2 regions of the Alkalibacterium psychrotolerans genome follow, and region 1 is predicted to be linked to the other one. Evidence: riboswitches for the same ligand, from Rfam matches in the RefSeq annotation. Region 1 holds a riboswitch; the other holds the start of a gene.
What was found. A riboswitch is a leader RNA that binds a small molecule or an ion and turns the genes downstream of it on or off. The one in region 1 is predicted to bind lysine.
Positions count from the first base shown of each region.

Region 2: it holds a riboswitch for lysine, as region 1 does, so the genes downstream of both, ACYVLS_RS07945 (aspartate kinase) here and ACYVLS_RS11175 (Na+/H+ antiporter NhaC family protein) in region 1, are expected to answer to the same signal.

Region 1 covers NZ_BAAGPH010000137.1:16,257-24,447, reverse strand. The annotation lists gene gcvPA (aminomethyl-transferring glycine dehydrogenase subunit GcvPA) at 1-222, shown strand, start outside; gene gcvPB (aminomethyl-transferring glycine dehydrogenase subunit GcvPB) at 224-1,687, shown strand; gene ACYVLS_RS11180 (SDR family oxidoreductase) at 1,827-2,612, shown strand; lysine riboswitch at 2,708-2,877, shown strand; gene ACYVLS_RS11175 (Na+/H+ antiporter NhaC family protein) at 2,960-4,681, shown strand; gene ACYVLS_RS11170 (O-acetyl-ADP-ribose deacetylase) at 5,258-5,776, shown strand; gene ACYVLS_RS11165 (DUF305 domain-containing protein) at 5,778-6,239, shown strand; gene ACYVLS_RS11160 (DUF368 domain-containing protein) at 6,304-7,242, opposite strand; gene ACYVLS_RS11155 (ClC family H(+)/Cl(-) exchange transporter) at 7,371-8,191, opposite strand, start outside.
Region 2 covers NZ_BAAGPH010000045.1:6,793-14,983, forward strand. The annotation lists gene arcC (carbamate kinase) at 1-506, opposite strand, end outside; gene argF (ornithine carbamoyltransferase) at 574-1,587, opposite strand; gene arcA (arginine deiminase) at 1,645-2,931, opposite strand; lysine riboswitch at 3,289-3,467, shown strand; gene ACYVLS_RS07945 (aspartate kinase) at 3,572-4,774, shown strand; gene ACYVLS_RS07950 (aspartate-semialdehyde dehydrogenase) at 4,811-5,803, shown strand; gene dapA (4-hydroxy-tetrahydrodipicolinate synthase) at 5,805-6,686, shown strand; gene dapB (4-hydroxy-tetrahydrodipicolinate reductase) at 6,688-7,419, shown strand; gene dapD (2,3,4,5-tetrahydropyridine-2,6-dicarboxylate N-acetyltransferase) at 7,422-8,138, shown strand; gene ACYVLS_RS07970 (M20 metallopeptidase family protein) at 8,172-8,191, shown strand, end outside.

The sequences.
Region 1 (8,191 bases):
ACCGTGTTATCCGGAAATGATTTCTTCAATGAATTTGTCGTGAAACTGGACCGCAGCTTCTCAGAGGTAAGCGATGAGTTGCTCGATAATAAATTTGTTCCCGGCTATGATGTGTCAGAAGAATTGAACGAAGACAATGCCATGCTTTTATGTGTGACAGAAAAACGGACAAAAGAAGAAATGGATACACTTGTTTCATTATTAGCAGGGGAGGGGAAATAATATGACCACGACTTATGACAAATTATTATTTGAAATTTCCAAAGCAGGCCGTAAAGGCTATAGCCTGCCGGAATCCTCTGTTGATGCCTTTGACTTGAACAGTGCTGTTCCTGACCACATTGTAAGAGAAGAACCTGCAGAACTGCCTGAATTGTCAGAACTGCAGGTTATGCGCCACTATACTAACTTGTCAAACAAAAACTTTGGTATCGAAACAGGCTTTTATCCTTTAGGATCCTGTACGATGAAATACAACCCTAAAGTAAATGAAGACATTGCCCGCTACCCTGGTTTTGCCAATATTCATCCGCTTCAGCCAGTGAAAACGGCTCAGGGCGCTTTTGAACTAATGCACAGACTGGAAGAAAACCTGAAAGAAGTAACCGGTATGGATGCTATTTCGCTTCAACCAGCAGCTGGTGCACAAGGCGAATGGGCTGGACTGTTAGTCTTCAAAGCCTATCACCAGGCTAATGGGGACGGTGAGACACGTAAAAAGATTCTCGTTCCCGATTCAGCACACGGCACCAATCCAGCCAGTGCAGTTGTCGCCGGCTATGACGTTGTGGAAATCAAGTCCAACAAAGAAGGACGAGTCGGCGTCGATGCGTTGAAAGAAGCGGTTGGACCGGATACAGCTGGTCTAATGCTGACGAACCCGAATACCTTAGGCTTGTTTGAAGTGGATATTGTCGAAATTGCTGAAATAGTTCACGAAGCGGGCGGACTGCTGTATTATGACGGAGCCAATGCGAATGCTATATTAGGCAAGTCCACACCTGGCGAAATGGGCTTTGATGTGGTTCACCTGAACTTGCACAAAACATTCAGCACCCCTCATGGAGGTGGCGGACCGGGATCTGGTCCTATTGGAGTGAAAGAGTACTTGAAAGACTTCATGCCATCACCGCGTATTGAAAAAGAGGGAGATACGTATTCGGTCACGACTAATCACAAGCAGTCAATCGGCCGCGTGAAAGGCTACTTTGGTAACTTTGGCGTCAACGTTAGAGCGTATTCCTACATTCGTTCTATGGGAGCGGAAGGCCTGCAGCAGGTTTCTGAAGATGCGGTTCTGCACGCCAACTATCTGAAAGCACGTCTGTCGCCATACTACGACACGCCGTATGCCTCTCACTGTAAACACGAATTTGTCTTGAGCGGTAACCGACAGAAGAAACTGGGTGTTCGAACGCTCGATATTGCCAAACGTTTACTTGATTATGGTTTCTATGCACCAACCGTCTACTTCCCGCTGATTGTTGAGGAATGTCTGATGATTGAACCGACAGAAACGGAAGCAAAAGAAGAACTGGATGCCTTTGCTGATGCGATGATTGAGATTGCCAAAGATGCAGAGTCCAATCCGGAAACCATCACCGGTGCACCATTCCATAAAGCCGTTAAACGCTTGGACGAAGTGACCGCTGCACGTAAACCGGTTGTGACTTACCAGAAAAATTAAGGTACACAGTCTGATCTCAGCAGAAAAGGCGTAGTCATTGCCTGAACTGTTGGAGTAAGCTAAACTGAATACTATTAAATGAAACAGGCTCTTTGGCTTCCCAGTTGAAAGAGTCTGTTTTAATAGGGAGAGAATGTATATGGATTTGCATTTAAAAGGGAAAACGGCACTGGTTTTGGCTTCAAGCTCAGGTTTAGGGAAAGCTATTGCAAAAGAACTGGCTCTGGAAGGCGCAAACGTCATGCTGACCAGCCGTAGCAAGGATAAACTTCTGGCGGCTAAAAGGGAAATTGAACTCGTTGCAAAAGGGAAAGTGGATTACATGGTTTCAGATTTGACGGACGGAGAGAGTATTAAAAGTCTGGTTGATGTGACCCGTGATACTTTTGGACCGATTTCAATTCTGGTGAATAATACGGGAGGGCCGCCAGCCGGCTCATTTGACGATTTGACCGATCAGCAGTGGCAGAAAGCATTTGACCTGACGCTGCTCAGTTATATCCGCACCATCCGCGCCGTGCTGCCCGATTTGAAAGAAAACGGTGGGCATATTCTGAACAATACGTCATCATCAGTGAAGCAGCCAATAGACGGCCTGTTGCTCTCAAATGTATTCCGGATGGGAGTCCAGGGCTTATCGAAGAGTCTGTCACAGGAACTGGCAAAAGACGGGATTATGGTCAACACCATTGGAGCCGGACGTATTGAAACCGACCGATTGACCGAACTGGATTCCAGTCGTGCCGAGCGTGAAGGTAAGACGAAAGAAGAAGTCCAAGCAGCCATAAAAGAGCAGATTCCGGCCGGCCGTTACGGCGAGCCGAAAGAATTTGCCAAGATGGCAGCCTTTTTAGTATCAGGTGTGAATACTTATGTCACCGGTCAGACTATTCTCGTTGACGGCGGGTTGACAAAAGCTTATTAGTTGGGCAGTACCTTTTCTTAGAAATGGTTCATTTTTTGAAAATAGGGTTGCATAAAAAGACAGAAGATTGTAAACTATATAAAGTTGAAAACTGAAAAAAAGATAGAGGCGCAAAGAAAAAGAGTATGGACTAAGAGGGTGACTCCCGATGACTAGTGCAAAAAGGGTTCTTTGCCGAAGAGAAGGTGAGCGTCACTTGCTTTCTCTGGGCATTCGTTTAATAAGCGGGTGACTGTCACGACATTCGTGGAGCACTATCCTTTAAATGCTGTCCTTATTAAGCATCTGGGGAACTGTTCCTGGGTGCTTTTTTTCTGTTTTAAAAAATGAAATAGGAGATTTTACTTATGAAAAAACGCATTGTACTACCCCTTGCAGCTCTGCTGTTATTAATACCAACACCTGTTTTCGCCGAAGAGGTAGAAGCCGGCATGGCCTCGACTTTAGGAGCCGTGACTCTGATTCCGCCACTTGTGGCTATCGTATTGGCTTTTATCACTAAAAACGTGGTACTGAGCCTGTTCTTCGGAATTTTTTCCGGGACAGTGATTGCCCAGTATGCGGGTGGAGCCAATATTTTGTCTGGTCTCATCTTTGGTTTTACTGATATTGTGGACTATATTCTGGAATCTCTGGCGGATCCGTGGAATGCCGGAATTATTCTTCAAGTCCTCGTCATTGGTGGTCTAATTGCTTTGATCACGAGTTCTGGTGGTGCGCGAGCGATAGCGGAAAGTCTTGCCAGGAAAGCCAAAGGTCCAATCAGTACACAGCTGGTTACGTGGGCACTGGGACTGCTGATTTTCTTTGATGACTATGCTAATGCCTTAATTGTCGGACCAATTATGCGTCCGGTATCTGATAAAATGAAGATTTCCCGTGAACGTCTGGCTTTTATCGTTGATGCAACTGCCGCGCCAATCGCCGGTATCGCACTGATTTCAACGTGGATTGGCTATGAAGTCGGTCTGATTAACGATGCCTATCAGTCTATCGGAATGGATGTGAATGCCTATGGGGTCTTCCTTCAAACCATTCCTTACCGTTTCTACAATATTCTGATGCTGTTTTTCGTTGTCCTGACGTCTGCAACCTTGCGCGAGTTCGGTTCAATGAGAAAAGCTCAGGAACGTGCGCGAGATACTCATGAACTGATTGCCAAAGGGTCAACTGCTGTGAGCGAAGATGAAGAGTTGGAAGTCATCGCTAAAGGCAAACCTTCCATCTGGAGTGCACTCGTTCCAATCGGCTCTCTGATAGTCTTCAGTTTTATCGGTTTTTACACTGATGGACGCCAGACCTTACTTGAGTCAGGCGATGCCGCGATTATTGATACGATTCAGAACTCTCCGTTCTCCTTTGTCACATTAAGAGAAACCTTCGGCGCTTCTGATGCCTCTGTTGTTCTGTTTCAGGCAGCTTTAATCGCCAGTATCATAGCCTTAGTCATGGGTGTGTCAAAAGGACACTTTACATTTGGTAAAGGCATCGACATATGGGTCAACGGAATGAAGACATTGATGATTACCGGAGTAATTCTTCTGCTAGCTTGGTCACTTTCAGGCATTATGGGAGAGTTGGGAACAGCTGATTACCTGGTGTCCCTACTAAGTGATACAATGCCGCCATCCCTGTTGCCGACCGTTATTTTCCTGCTGGGGGCTGTTATATCCTTTGCGACAGGAACATCCTACGGAACAATGGGTATTCTGATGCCGCTGGCTATTCCGTTAGCAACAGCTATGCAGCCTGAAAATGCAGAGTTTATCGTTATGTCTGCTGGTGCTGTTCTGACCGGTGCCATTTTCGGGGATCATTCTTCACCGATTTCAGATACAACCATTCTGTCTTCCATGGGTGCGGGCTCAAACCTGCTGGACCACGTTAAGACGCAGCTGCCATACGCTTTGACGATTGCCGGTATATCCATCGCATTCGGTTACCTGCCTACTGCATTCGGCTTGAACGTCTATATTGTATTGGCGATTGCCTTCCTGGCCGTCATTGCTGTAGTCTTCATCTTCGGTAAAAAAGTCGACACAACTGCACAACTGGAAAAAAGTAAATAACAGATGAAAAGCAGGCTGTCCTAAATTAGGGTAGCCTGCTTTTTTTTGATATACCGTGAATAGCAAGTTTTTTTAACCAAAACAAAGAAGGAGATGAAACAGAAGTGCTGTTTCATCAAGAACCATTTTAATAGGGCGATGCTGTGAATCATAATTGATGGGGTTAAATATAAAATCAACACCATTTAATTAGATGGCAAGGGAAAGGAACCTATAATTGCAAGTAAGTATTAACTGAGATGCTCTTTCAAATTGAGTTGGCTGAATAACCTGGGATAATAGTAACCGGGGTAGAGACTCCCAGCCTAGTTGGCCGAATAACCCAGTATTACAGTAACTGGACCAGAGTCTCCGAGCTGAGTTGGGTGAATAACCCAGTATTAATGTAACTGGGAAAGTCACACCCAATGAGTTGATACTATCTCTCTTAAAATCTAATAAAAGACATTTTATAACAGTTTAGTTGATACTCAATGGACATTGAGTATCCTCCTTCGACAAGGCGTATTCATTGCAAGAATTACTCAGTTTTCTTACCATTAAATCAAACAATGTGTTAGTGAAGGAGAGAGCAAAATGGAAATAAAAGTCATTAGAGAGGACATCACCAAACTGGACGTGGATGCGATAGTGAATGCGGCCAACAAGTCTCTTTTAGGAGGCGGAGGCGTTGATGGGGCGATTCACCGAGCTGCCGGTCCCGAGCTGAAAGAAGCATGCAGAGAGCTGAACGGAGCAGAAACCGGCGAAGCTAAAGTCACACCTGGATTCGAATTGCCTGCTGATTATGTCATCCATACTGTGGGGCCTGTTTACAGTGACGGCAATAGCGGTGAACCAGAAAAGCTGAAGGATTGTTATAGAAACAGCTTGAAGAGAGCGAACGAAAAAGAGCTTAAGACAGTAGCTTTTCCTGCCATCAGCACAGGAATCTACGGTTATCCGATAGAAGAAGCCTCCGCTATAGCTGTGCATACTTTACGCGAAGAAGCTGCTAGTAATCAGTCAGTCGAAACAGTTTACCTTGTCGCGTTTGATAATAAAACAGAAGAGGCTTTAAAGAAGAGTCTGGAAAATAAGGAAGGGGATAAATAAAATGAAAAAGTATATCCGTTTTGGTCTGATGATTCTAACATCGACCGTTATTATGTATTTTCTAATGTATCTGAATATCTATGAAATCAGTCATTTCGAGTTCAGTCAGACGCGAATTTTTATGGCTATTATGATGGGAGCTGTCATGGCGGTTGTCATGCTTCTGTTTATGTGGAATATGTATACCAATAAAAAAGTTAATGCGGCCATTCTTGGGTCCGCGGCAATAGTGTTTGCCCTTATGCTGTTTCTCGTCAGAAGCCAGTCAACAGTAGATGACACGTCCTGGATGAGAGCAATGATTCCACACCATTCCATCGCTATTCTAACAAGTGAACGGGCAAACCTTGAAAATCCACGAGTTCAGGAGCTTGCTGACGAAATTATAGAAGCACAGGAAAGAGAAATACAAGAAATGAATGAGCTGATTGAAGAACTTCAAAATGAATCAGAAGAAGATTAAACAGTTACAAAAAACTCCCTCGCTTTTCCATAAGGAAAGGCAAGGGAGTTTAGTTATTGGATTATCAGCGATCAGATAGGGGTTTTGACTCTTCTGGAATAGCTTCCGTGGAGTCTTTAGTTTGTCCAATAGCATAAGTCAGTGCATAACAGGCTGCAGCAATAATAACCGCAATGAGGAGCCTAACCAGACCACCGCTGCCGTCGAGATCAGCAAGTGCATTTGTATTGGATACCACTGCTACCGGTGAAGCCATAACCAGTCCTAAAATAGAGGCATAAGTGAAGCCCGGTTGAGTTTTAAAGAAGTAATCAATCACTTTACTGATTAATATTATACCGACAACCATTCCTAAGGCATATACCAGCAGGAGAATAGTAAAAGGAATCAGATTTTCCATATTAAAGGTACCCAATGCTTCGGTAAAGCCGTTGATTGTGTAAATGACGGCATAATAATAACCGATAATCAGCATGAGTAGGGACCCGCTGACCCCAGGAATAACCATTGCAGCAGCCGATATCAGGCCAACAAAGAATAAGGCAAGCATCGGACCAACTTCAAGAGATATGCTTTGAACGCCTCCGCCTGCCACTTCAGCCACTCCCATCCATGCAACCAAGATGAAGAAGAGGATAAACAAGATAATATGAACAGGGCCAATCGCTTTTCCTTCCACTTCAAGACTCTTTCTGAAAGAGGTGCGTAAGATAGGCAGACCGCCTAAAATCAAGCCGACAAAGGCAAAGGCAGTGTAAAGTGTATATGATGCAAGCAGCCATTCAATCACCATTGAAAAACCGGCTACGCCAATTAAAGCACCGATAATCAAAGGTACCAATATTTTCAAACTGGCTTTCTTTTCTTTTCGGACATGAGTAAATGCATGAATCACGTCATCGTAAATCCCGAAAGAAACAGCCATCGTTCCGCCGGATACTCCGGGAATAATATTTGAAATACCGATAAACAAACCTTTTATTGCCATCCATATGTAATGCATAATGTGCTCCTTTTTATTAATTCATGAGTAGTGTGTACGAGCTTCATTTTACCACATTTAAAAAATATTAATAGCACTAAAATACCCTCATTCCCACTATTGATATCGGAGAATAGGGGCAGAAGATATTAATTTAACTTGTTGATATATTTTTTGACTTGTGTCACAAATCCTTGATCGCAGGCAATTTGAAGTTCATCCCCTGACAACAGTACAGTATCGCTGTGAGGCATAAATTCATTACTGTGGCGTTTTATCCGAATACATTTTGCATTATAGGGCAATAATAATTGACTCATATGCATGCCATCCAAGTAGCTGTTAGGTTCGACAAAAACATCCATGTGAATTAACTTTCCTTCAAAAACGGTTGGAAAGCGACTCGTTTTATTGTAAAGAGTTATTTCATCTATTGGTTCAAGTCCAAGTATATCAGCTATAATATAAGCGGTCAGACAGACTACAGCAATCGGCATCATTTGTGTAATAGAACCTGTTATTTCTGTAAGTAGTACTATTGCTGTTAACGGCGCTTTTGATATAGCTGTAAAAAAGCCACCCATTGAAAAAATAACGAAATTTCTAATAAATTCATCTTCAAGTCCTGTTCCTCTAAGCACTAGATTGCCGAAAATCCCACCTAAGACTGCACCAATAGTCAGCATGGGAATCAGCATCCCAGCAGGTATGCCTGAACCATATGCAATATGAAAGGCGATAAAGCGAAAGGCGAGTATGGCAAGAAGAGTGAGTGTTGCCGTCCTCACAGATGCGATATCAGTAATGACTCCCGTTCCGCCACCCAGCATGTCTTCCCAGAATAGTCCAGTCGGAATGACAATCAAAAACGGAATAAAGCCTAGTAAATAAACGGGAATAGGTAACTTGGCGTACAGTCTGGGTACAATAAATACTGTTTTCTGAAAAACCCATCCAGCTACAGCTAAGA
Region 2 (8,191 bases), on a different contig from region 1:
ACGGGCCTTGGGGACGGAACGACTTTACGCCAGCCTCTACCTGCATCTTCTATAAATGTAGCGTCAGTGTTTTGCATCTCCGCTTCCGCCTCTTCTTTGCTTAAAAATGGCCCAATAGGTTTTGTCGGGTGTCTGAAAGCTGGGTCACTTTCTGAGACTTCCACTAGTGTAACGAGGGAAACAACTTCTTTCGTTAAGCCGCGTTTGTGGATTGCTTTGGATAGTGCCAGTTGGAGCCAGTAGCCGATACTGCCTTGTGTCATAGCCACACAGGTATCCAACCGCATAGCTGGATTTTTCGGTGTATCTGCCGCTGACTGCTGAAGCAGCAGATTCCCTACTTGAGGACCGTTCCCATGTGTCACGATGATGTCGTCTCCATTTTCCACAAATTGAACAATGTATTCTGCTGTGCGTTCCAATGCCTGTTTCTGAGCTTCTGCTGAAGCGTCCGTGGTTAAAATAGCATTTCCTCCGAGCGCAATGACAATTTTACGATTAGACAATCCCATCACTCGCTTTCTGAATAATGTCAATCAAACTATTATTCTGATACCTCATGGCTGGCTTGCCTTAGACTTTTGGTATAAATAAATTGCCTAAAGTAGCGGCCATAATGGCTTTAATCGAATGCATGCGGTTCTCAGCCTGATCAAAGTGTCTGGCGTGGCTGCTTCGGAATGCTTCATCTGTTATTTCCATTTCGGACACACCAAATTTACTCTCCACCATTTTGCCGTACTCTGTTTCTGTATCGTGGAAAGCAGGCAGACAGTGCAGCAGAATCGTATCGTCTTTTCCAGTGGCGCGAATCATATCCATATTGACCTGATAAGGCGTCAATAAGTTGATTCGCTCTTCAAATTTATCTTCTTCGCCCATGGACACCCACACATCTGCGTATAACGCATCCGCATCCTTCACACCTTCACTCACATCATCAGTAATCAGTATGCTACTGCCCGATGTTTTGCCGTACTCTTTCGCCATTTCGACCAGGTCGTCATCCGGGAAAAGGGATTTCGGGGTGACGATGTGGACGTTGACTCCCAGTATCGCTCCTGTGACGAGCAAACTGTTTGCTACATTATTGCGACCGTCTCCGGTATAAACTAGCGTCAGTCCTTCCAGTTTTCCAAAATTTTCTTTCAGTGTCATGTAATCAGCTATCATTTGAGTTGGATGCCACTGATCGGTCAGTCCGTTCCATACCGGTACACCTGAATGTTCTGCGAGCAGCTCGACGTTTTTCTGCAAGAACCCTCTGAATTCAATCCCATCGAACATGCGCCCCAATACTTTTGCTGTATCTTCTACAGATTCTTTATTGCCAATCTGAATATCGTTTTTGCCCAGATACTCAGGAAAAGCTCCTAAGTCATTCGCTGCTACTGTAAAAGCCGCACGGGTACGCGTAGATGCTTTCTCGAATATGAGGGCAATATTCTTGCCTTCCAGATAACGGTGAGGGATGCCTTTTGCTTTCAGCTCCTTTAAATGAATAGAGAAGTCGATAAAATACATCAGTTCCTCTTTAGTAAAGTCTTTTTCCGCCAGCAGGCTTCGTCCTTGAAAAACATTGTGCATGGTTTGTCCTCCTTAAGGTAAATGATTAGTGTCCATCCATCCTACTTTTTAAATAACCTAATGCTGTTCTACATCTTTACGGACTAACGGCATACTCATACACCGTGGACCGCCTCTTCCTCTTGAGAGTTCACTTGAAGGGACTTCGATAACTTTTATGCCATTGTCCCGCATCAGCTGATTCGAAACATAGTTACGGTCATAGGTAATGACGACTCCCGGAGCAATAGCCAGGGTATTCGATCCGTCACTCCATTGTTCTCTAGGTGCCGCAATAACGTCTCCGCCGCCACATTGAATAAGGTTCAGCGAATCAACATTGAGAGCCTTCTTCAGTACTTTCTGCAAATCAGTTTCGTGGGTGATGCTGAAACTGTCTGAGTCCTGCTTCCGTTCCAGAACATAGGTGTCGATTGACCCGTCCAGTCTTAAAATACCCGGGTGAATTGTGAATGCGTTTCTGTCTATCATGGTAAATACGGTATCCAGGTGCATCATTTCGCGCACATCAGGAATTTTAATAGCCAGGATAGTATCAAAAGAGCTGTTCTTTTTGAAGAGAGAATGCGCCAGTTCCTCGATGGCTTTTGGTTGAGTACGCTGAGAAATACCAATGGCCAGTACTTTATCTGTTAAAACCAGCTCATCGCCGCCTTCCATGAAGGTATCTGACTTGCGGTCACGCCACATCTCAATCCCCTCACCTTTGAAGCGTGGATGATAGCGGAATATAGTTTCCGTAAAGAGAGTCTCGCGACGTCTGGCTTTAAACGTCATGGTATTGATGGTCACACCATTTCCCATAGCAGCTGCCGGGTCGCGTGTAAAATAGAGGTTCGGCATCGGATCCATGTAAAAGGGGTAGTCTTCTGTATCAACGATATCAGCCAGATGTCTGGATTCCACCTCGATTGCGGTTTTTCTAACTCCGGCCATAATCGTTTCAACCATATCCAGAGTTTCTTTAGACAGCAGGTAAGCTTTCAGGGCAGCCGCAACGGTTTCTGATTGCATCTCTGATTCCTTCAGCATTCTATCTACAAATTCCTCTTTGATATCTGCGGCATCAATTGCTTCTGCGGTAAGTTTTTCCAAGTAAACAACTTCCACACCATTTTCTCTCAATACATCTGCAAACTGATCGTGTTCTTTCTGAATTACCGGCAGATGTGGGATTTCATCAAAAAGCAGGCGCTCCATACTGGCAGGCGTTAAATTCTCTACTTCCTTCCCTGGCCTTTTCAGCAATACTGTTTTAAGTTCACCTATTTCCGAGAATACATGAACAGGTTTTTCAGCAGCTCTTCTCGGCTCATTAGCAGCCTCACTCCGTTTTGATTTCATCATATTTCCTCCTTTGTATTTTTCACCTCCATGATAACACTTTCACAAACCTATTGGAAATTTATGCACTCGATAAGGGGTAAATGAGTTAAATACAGCATAACATTATAAAACGTGTATAAATATTTGTTGATACTTTACCCTGCCTGCACCGAGCAGACTAGATGGTTGTTTATTGCTGCTTTTATTCTTATGTATACCAAAAACATTCATTTACTGTATTTAATTTAGAGGCTGATTCCATTCATGTAAAAAAGGTGTTAATAGAAGCCTGGTTATCTGATTTAAAAAAAATGAGAACTTGCCTTTACTTATGATTAAATTGTTGTTAAGATTATATAGAAAATTACATAACTATTTTATGGATGAGGCGCAAAAATCATCAGTACCTATTAGTTGAAGACCTGTAAGTCTGATAGGGAAAGGGAAATTTGCCGAAACACGTTAGACTTTACAGAGACTGGCGCGTTGGGCTGTATGTGAACAATATACAGACTGCCGTATGGCTTTTTGCTTAACGGAGTGCTTCCACTTGTGACTATACTTTTTGGAACAAGTCGGCATTCCCGGCTTGTTTTTTGTTTATCTAAAAACAAGAGCAGCCCGTCTTTAAAACTCAGATAGTTAAAAAGGAGTCGCTATGAAAAGAAGTGTATTGAAATTTGGAGGATCAAGCGTTGCTGATTTTCTGAAAATTAAGAATATTGCTGAACATCTTAAAACTAGGATTGAACAGGACGAACAGTTAGTAGTTGTTGTATCTGCCATGGGGAAAACTACCGATAACCTCCTTCAATCCGTCAATGAGTTGACAAAGCGTCCTAATGATAAGGACTTGGCTATGCTATTAACGACTGGCGAGCAGCAGACAATCTCATTTTTGTCCATGGCCCTTAATGATTTGGATGTCAGAGCCAAACCGCTGACAGGTTATCAGGCCGGTATCGAGACCATCGGCAAACACATGAAGAGTAAAATATCTTCCATTAAAACCGAGGTCTTTAATAATTTGTTCGAAGAGCATGATATCGTTATTGTGGCCGGCTTCCAGGGATTCAATAAAGAAGGCGAACTGACCACTCTTGGTCGCGGCGGTTCGGATACGACAGCCGTGGCTATCGCATCAGCTCTGGATTGTCCCTGTGAAATCTACACCGATGTCACAGGTGTCTTCTCCACCGATCCGCGCATCTTCCCTGAAGCCAAACGATGGAACACGGTATCTTTTGAAGAAATGATGGAGATGGCTGCCCTGGGTGCCGGTGTACTCGAGACAAGAAGTGTGGAGCTGGCAAACAATAACAGCATCCCTATCTATTTAGCTAAAACATTATCAACAGAGAGAGGAACATGGATTGTGCCAAATGATCAGATACTCGAACGCAAAGCTGTGACTGGGGTCGCTTTAGATAAGGAAATGGCTCACGTCACCATTACATTTCCACATGAAAGTCAGGGGTTTTTAAAGCAGTTATTTGTTAAACTGGAAGAAGCAGAGATTAATATTGATATGATTTCTCACATTCAGAATCAGGACGGTCTGCAGCTGTCTTTCACCTTCAAGGAGTCTGACGAAAGAGATTTAAACGGGCTTTTTGCTTCCCTGAAAGCAGACTACCCGGATTTGTATGTCAAAATTGAAAGCACCTACTGCAAAGTTTCTGTCATAGGTGCCGGAATGAGAGACATGACCGGTATTGCGTCAAAAATTTTCAAAACACTGCTTGATGCGTCCATCCCCTTTTACCAGGTCACCACATCTGAAATCAGTGTCTCCTATGTCATCGATGCAGAAAACGGTGAAGATGCTACACGTCTGCTCTGTCAGACCTTTGATTTATAAATGCAGGAAACTACTCATACAGAAAGGAATTTTTACATGACCTCCATTGCACTAGTCGGGTCCACAGGTTTAGTCGGACAAACGATGCTACAGCTTCTTGATGAAGAAGCGATTCCGTTTGACTCCCTTACCCTCTTCTCTTCAGCTCGTTCAGCTGGAAAGGAAATTACGCTTAAAGGTAACAGCTATATAGTAGAAGAACTGACCGAGGATAAAGTCAGAAACAGTCAGTTTGATTACGTACTCATGTCCGCTGGCGGCGGCATCAGTCAGCAGTTCGCGCCTTTATTTGAAGAAACAGGAGCGGTTGTCATTGATAATTCAAGCGCCTGGCGCATGGATCCGGCAATCGACTTGATTGTACCCGAAGTGAACAAGCCGTCGCTTAAACGTCGCATCATAGCGAATCCGAACTGTTCAACTATTCAGTCGGTTGTCCCCTTGAAGCCGCTTGCTGAAAAGTATGGATTGACCCGCGTCGCTTATACAACCTATCAGTCTGTCTCCGGTTCCGGCTGGAAAGGAATCGAAGATCTGGACAGAGGTGAAAAAGGCGAAGCGCCTCAAAATTACAATAAGCCAATTTACCATAATGTCATCCCGCAAATTGATGTCTTTATGGAAGACGGCTACACTAAAGAAGAACAGAAAATGATTCATGAGACTCAGAAAATCCTGAATCAGCCTGATCTGGCTGTCACTGCCACATGTGTAAGAGTCCCCGTGCCTCATGCTCATGCTGTTGCGGTCAATTTCACGTTAAAGGAGAGCCCATCAGTAGAAGAACTGAGAGAGCTGCTAGGAAGCTTCCCAAATATCATTGTCCAGGATGACCCTGAACATGAAGTATATCCAACGCCAATCGAAGCCGCTCATAAAAAAGGCGTGTACGTCGGACGCATTCGTCGCGACCCGAGCCTGCCAAACAGTTACCACCTCTGGTCAGTGAGTGACAACATCTTAAAAGGCGCGGCCTGGAACGCTGTCCAAATTCTTAACCAACTACTTGAAGGAAAGGATGTCAACTAATATGACCCGATTATTTACCGGAGCTGCCGCTGCAGTAACGACACCATTCAAAAACGAAGAGGTAGACTATAACGCTTTTCGTAAGCATTTAACTTTTTTGAAAAACAATCAGATTCAGTCATTTGTCGTCAATGGAACAACCGGCGAATCTTCCACTTTAACGTCTGAAGAGAAAGCAAAACTGCTGAAAATCGCTGTTGAAGTCGCTGATGGAGATATCTCAGTGATTGCCGGAACTGGATCGAATAATACTGCTCAGACCATCGCTGCATCAAAAGAAGCAGAAGCGTTGGGAGTTGATGGTCTACTTGTGATTACCCCTTACTACAATAAGACAAGCCAAAAAGGTCTGCTGGCCCACTTTAATGCAATTGCCGATGCTGTATCCCTTCCAGTTATGCTATATGACGTGCCTTCTCGAACCGGTATGTCAATTGAACCGGCCACATTGAAGGAACTGGCTCAGCATCCAAATATTGTTGCGCTGAAAGACGCTACCGGTGACTTGGCACATTTCAGTCGCCTGCAGGCTGTCGTCGATGACAGTTTCTCCTTCTACAGCGGGAACGACGACCTCGCCCTGCCATACTTTGCCCAAGGCGGACACGGAATCATTTCAGTCCTGGCTAATGCTCTGCCTGAAGCATACCAGCAGATGTACACTCATGCCCTGTCTGAACCGTCAGTTGCTCTTGGCATTCACCGTAAGCTGTTTCCTCTAGTTGACGCACTAGGCATGGATGTTAATCCGATTCCTATCAAGGCACTCGTAAGCCATTTAGGCTACGGTAACTACAGTTTGAGACTGCCTCTCGTCTCTCTTGAAAAAGAAGAGGTTTCCCAACTGACCGACTTGCTTGATTCCATTAGAAAGGAAGGATAATATGAGGATATTGCTCGTAGGCTATGGCGCAATGAACAAACGTGTCGCTGCCCTGGCAGAAGAAAAAGGCCATTCTATCGAAGGCGTTGTGACTCCTGATAAAGACGGCTGTCCTTATCCGGTCTATTCTTCCTTCAGTTCAAACCTTCCCGAAGCGGATTGTGTCATTGACTTTTCCCACCCTGAATTGACCAAGTCTCTCTTACGTTCAGATTATAACCATCCAATGGTTATCGCGACAACGGGTGAAAAAGACACGCTGCTTGAACTCATGGAAGATAAAGCGACACAGACTTCCGTCTTCTTCAGTGCCAATATGAGTTACGGCGTGCACATCGTCACAGAACTTCTGGAACATATTGCACCACTGATGGACAATTATGATATTGAGATGATTGAAAAGCACCACAATCAGAAAATTGATGCGCCGAGCGGGACATTAATCAAACTGCTGGACGCTATTAAGGCTAACGGACGTTCGGATGCCGAGGAAGTGTACGACCGCAGCAAGACTGACCAGAAACGTGAGAAAAAAGAAATTGGTGTGTCCACTATCCGCGGCGGCACCATCGTTGGAGAACATGAAGTGCTGTTCGCCGGCCTCGATGAAGTCATATCCATCAAGCACACAGCTCAGTCAAAAGACATTTTTGCCAATGGAGCGCTGAATGCTGCTGAAAAACTGATAACAAAAAATAACGGATTTTATACGTATTCTAACTTAGGAGTGTAATGATGAAAAACTTTAAAGCAGAAGAAATTATTCAATATATTAGCGAATCGAACAAAACGACCCCTCTAAAAATCTATGTGAACACCAACCTGAAAAAGGACGACTTCCCCAGCACATTTAAAGTATTTGGAGCTGAAGGCAGCTACACTATCTTTGCCGATTTAAATGACTGGCAGCCCTTTTACGATGCCAACAGCAATGACCTGACTGATCTGGTTATCGAGCAGGACAGACGCAACTCAGCGATTCCCTTGCTGGATGCTACGCGTGTCAACGCCCGTATTGAACCGGGATCCTTTATCCGTGAACATGCCGTCATCGAAAAAAATGCCGTCATTATGATGGGTGCCGTTATTAATATCGGTGCTGTCGTAGGCGAAGGAACAATGATTGACATGGGCGCCATCCTCGGTGGCCGTGCCATAACCGGAAAAAATGTCCACGTTGGTGCCGGTGCGGTATTGTCCGGTGTCATTGAACCGGCCAGCGCTAAACCAGTAGTGATTGAAGACAATGTTCTGATTGGAGCAAATGCCGTTGTACTTGAAGGTGTGACCGTCAAAAAAGGCTCTGTTGTGGCTGCCGGTGCCATTGTCACAGAAGATGTACCGGAAAATACAGTTGTTGCCGGCGTTCCTGCCCGCAAAATTAAACAGACAAGCGAAGTCGAGTCCGAAAAAGTGGCAATCATTTCCGCATTAAGACAATTAAACGATTAAAATTAATGACTAACTAAACTTCTGGAGGTACACATGACTGATTTACTTGAACG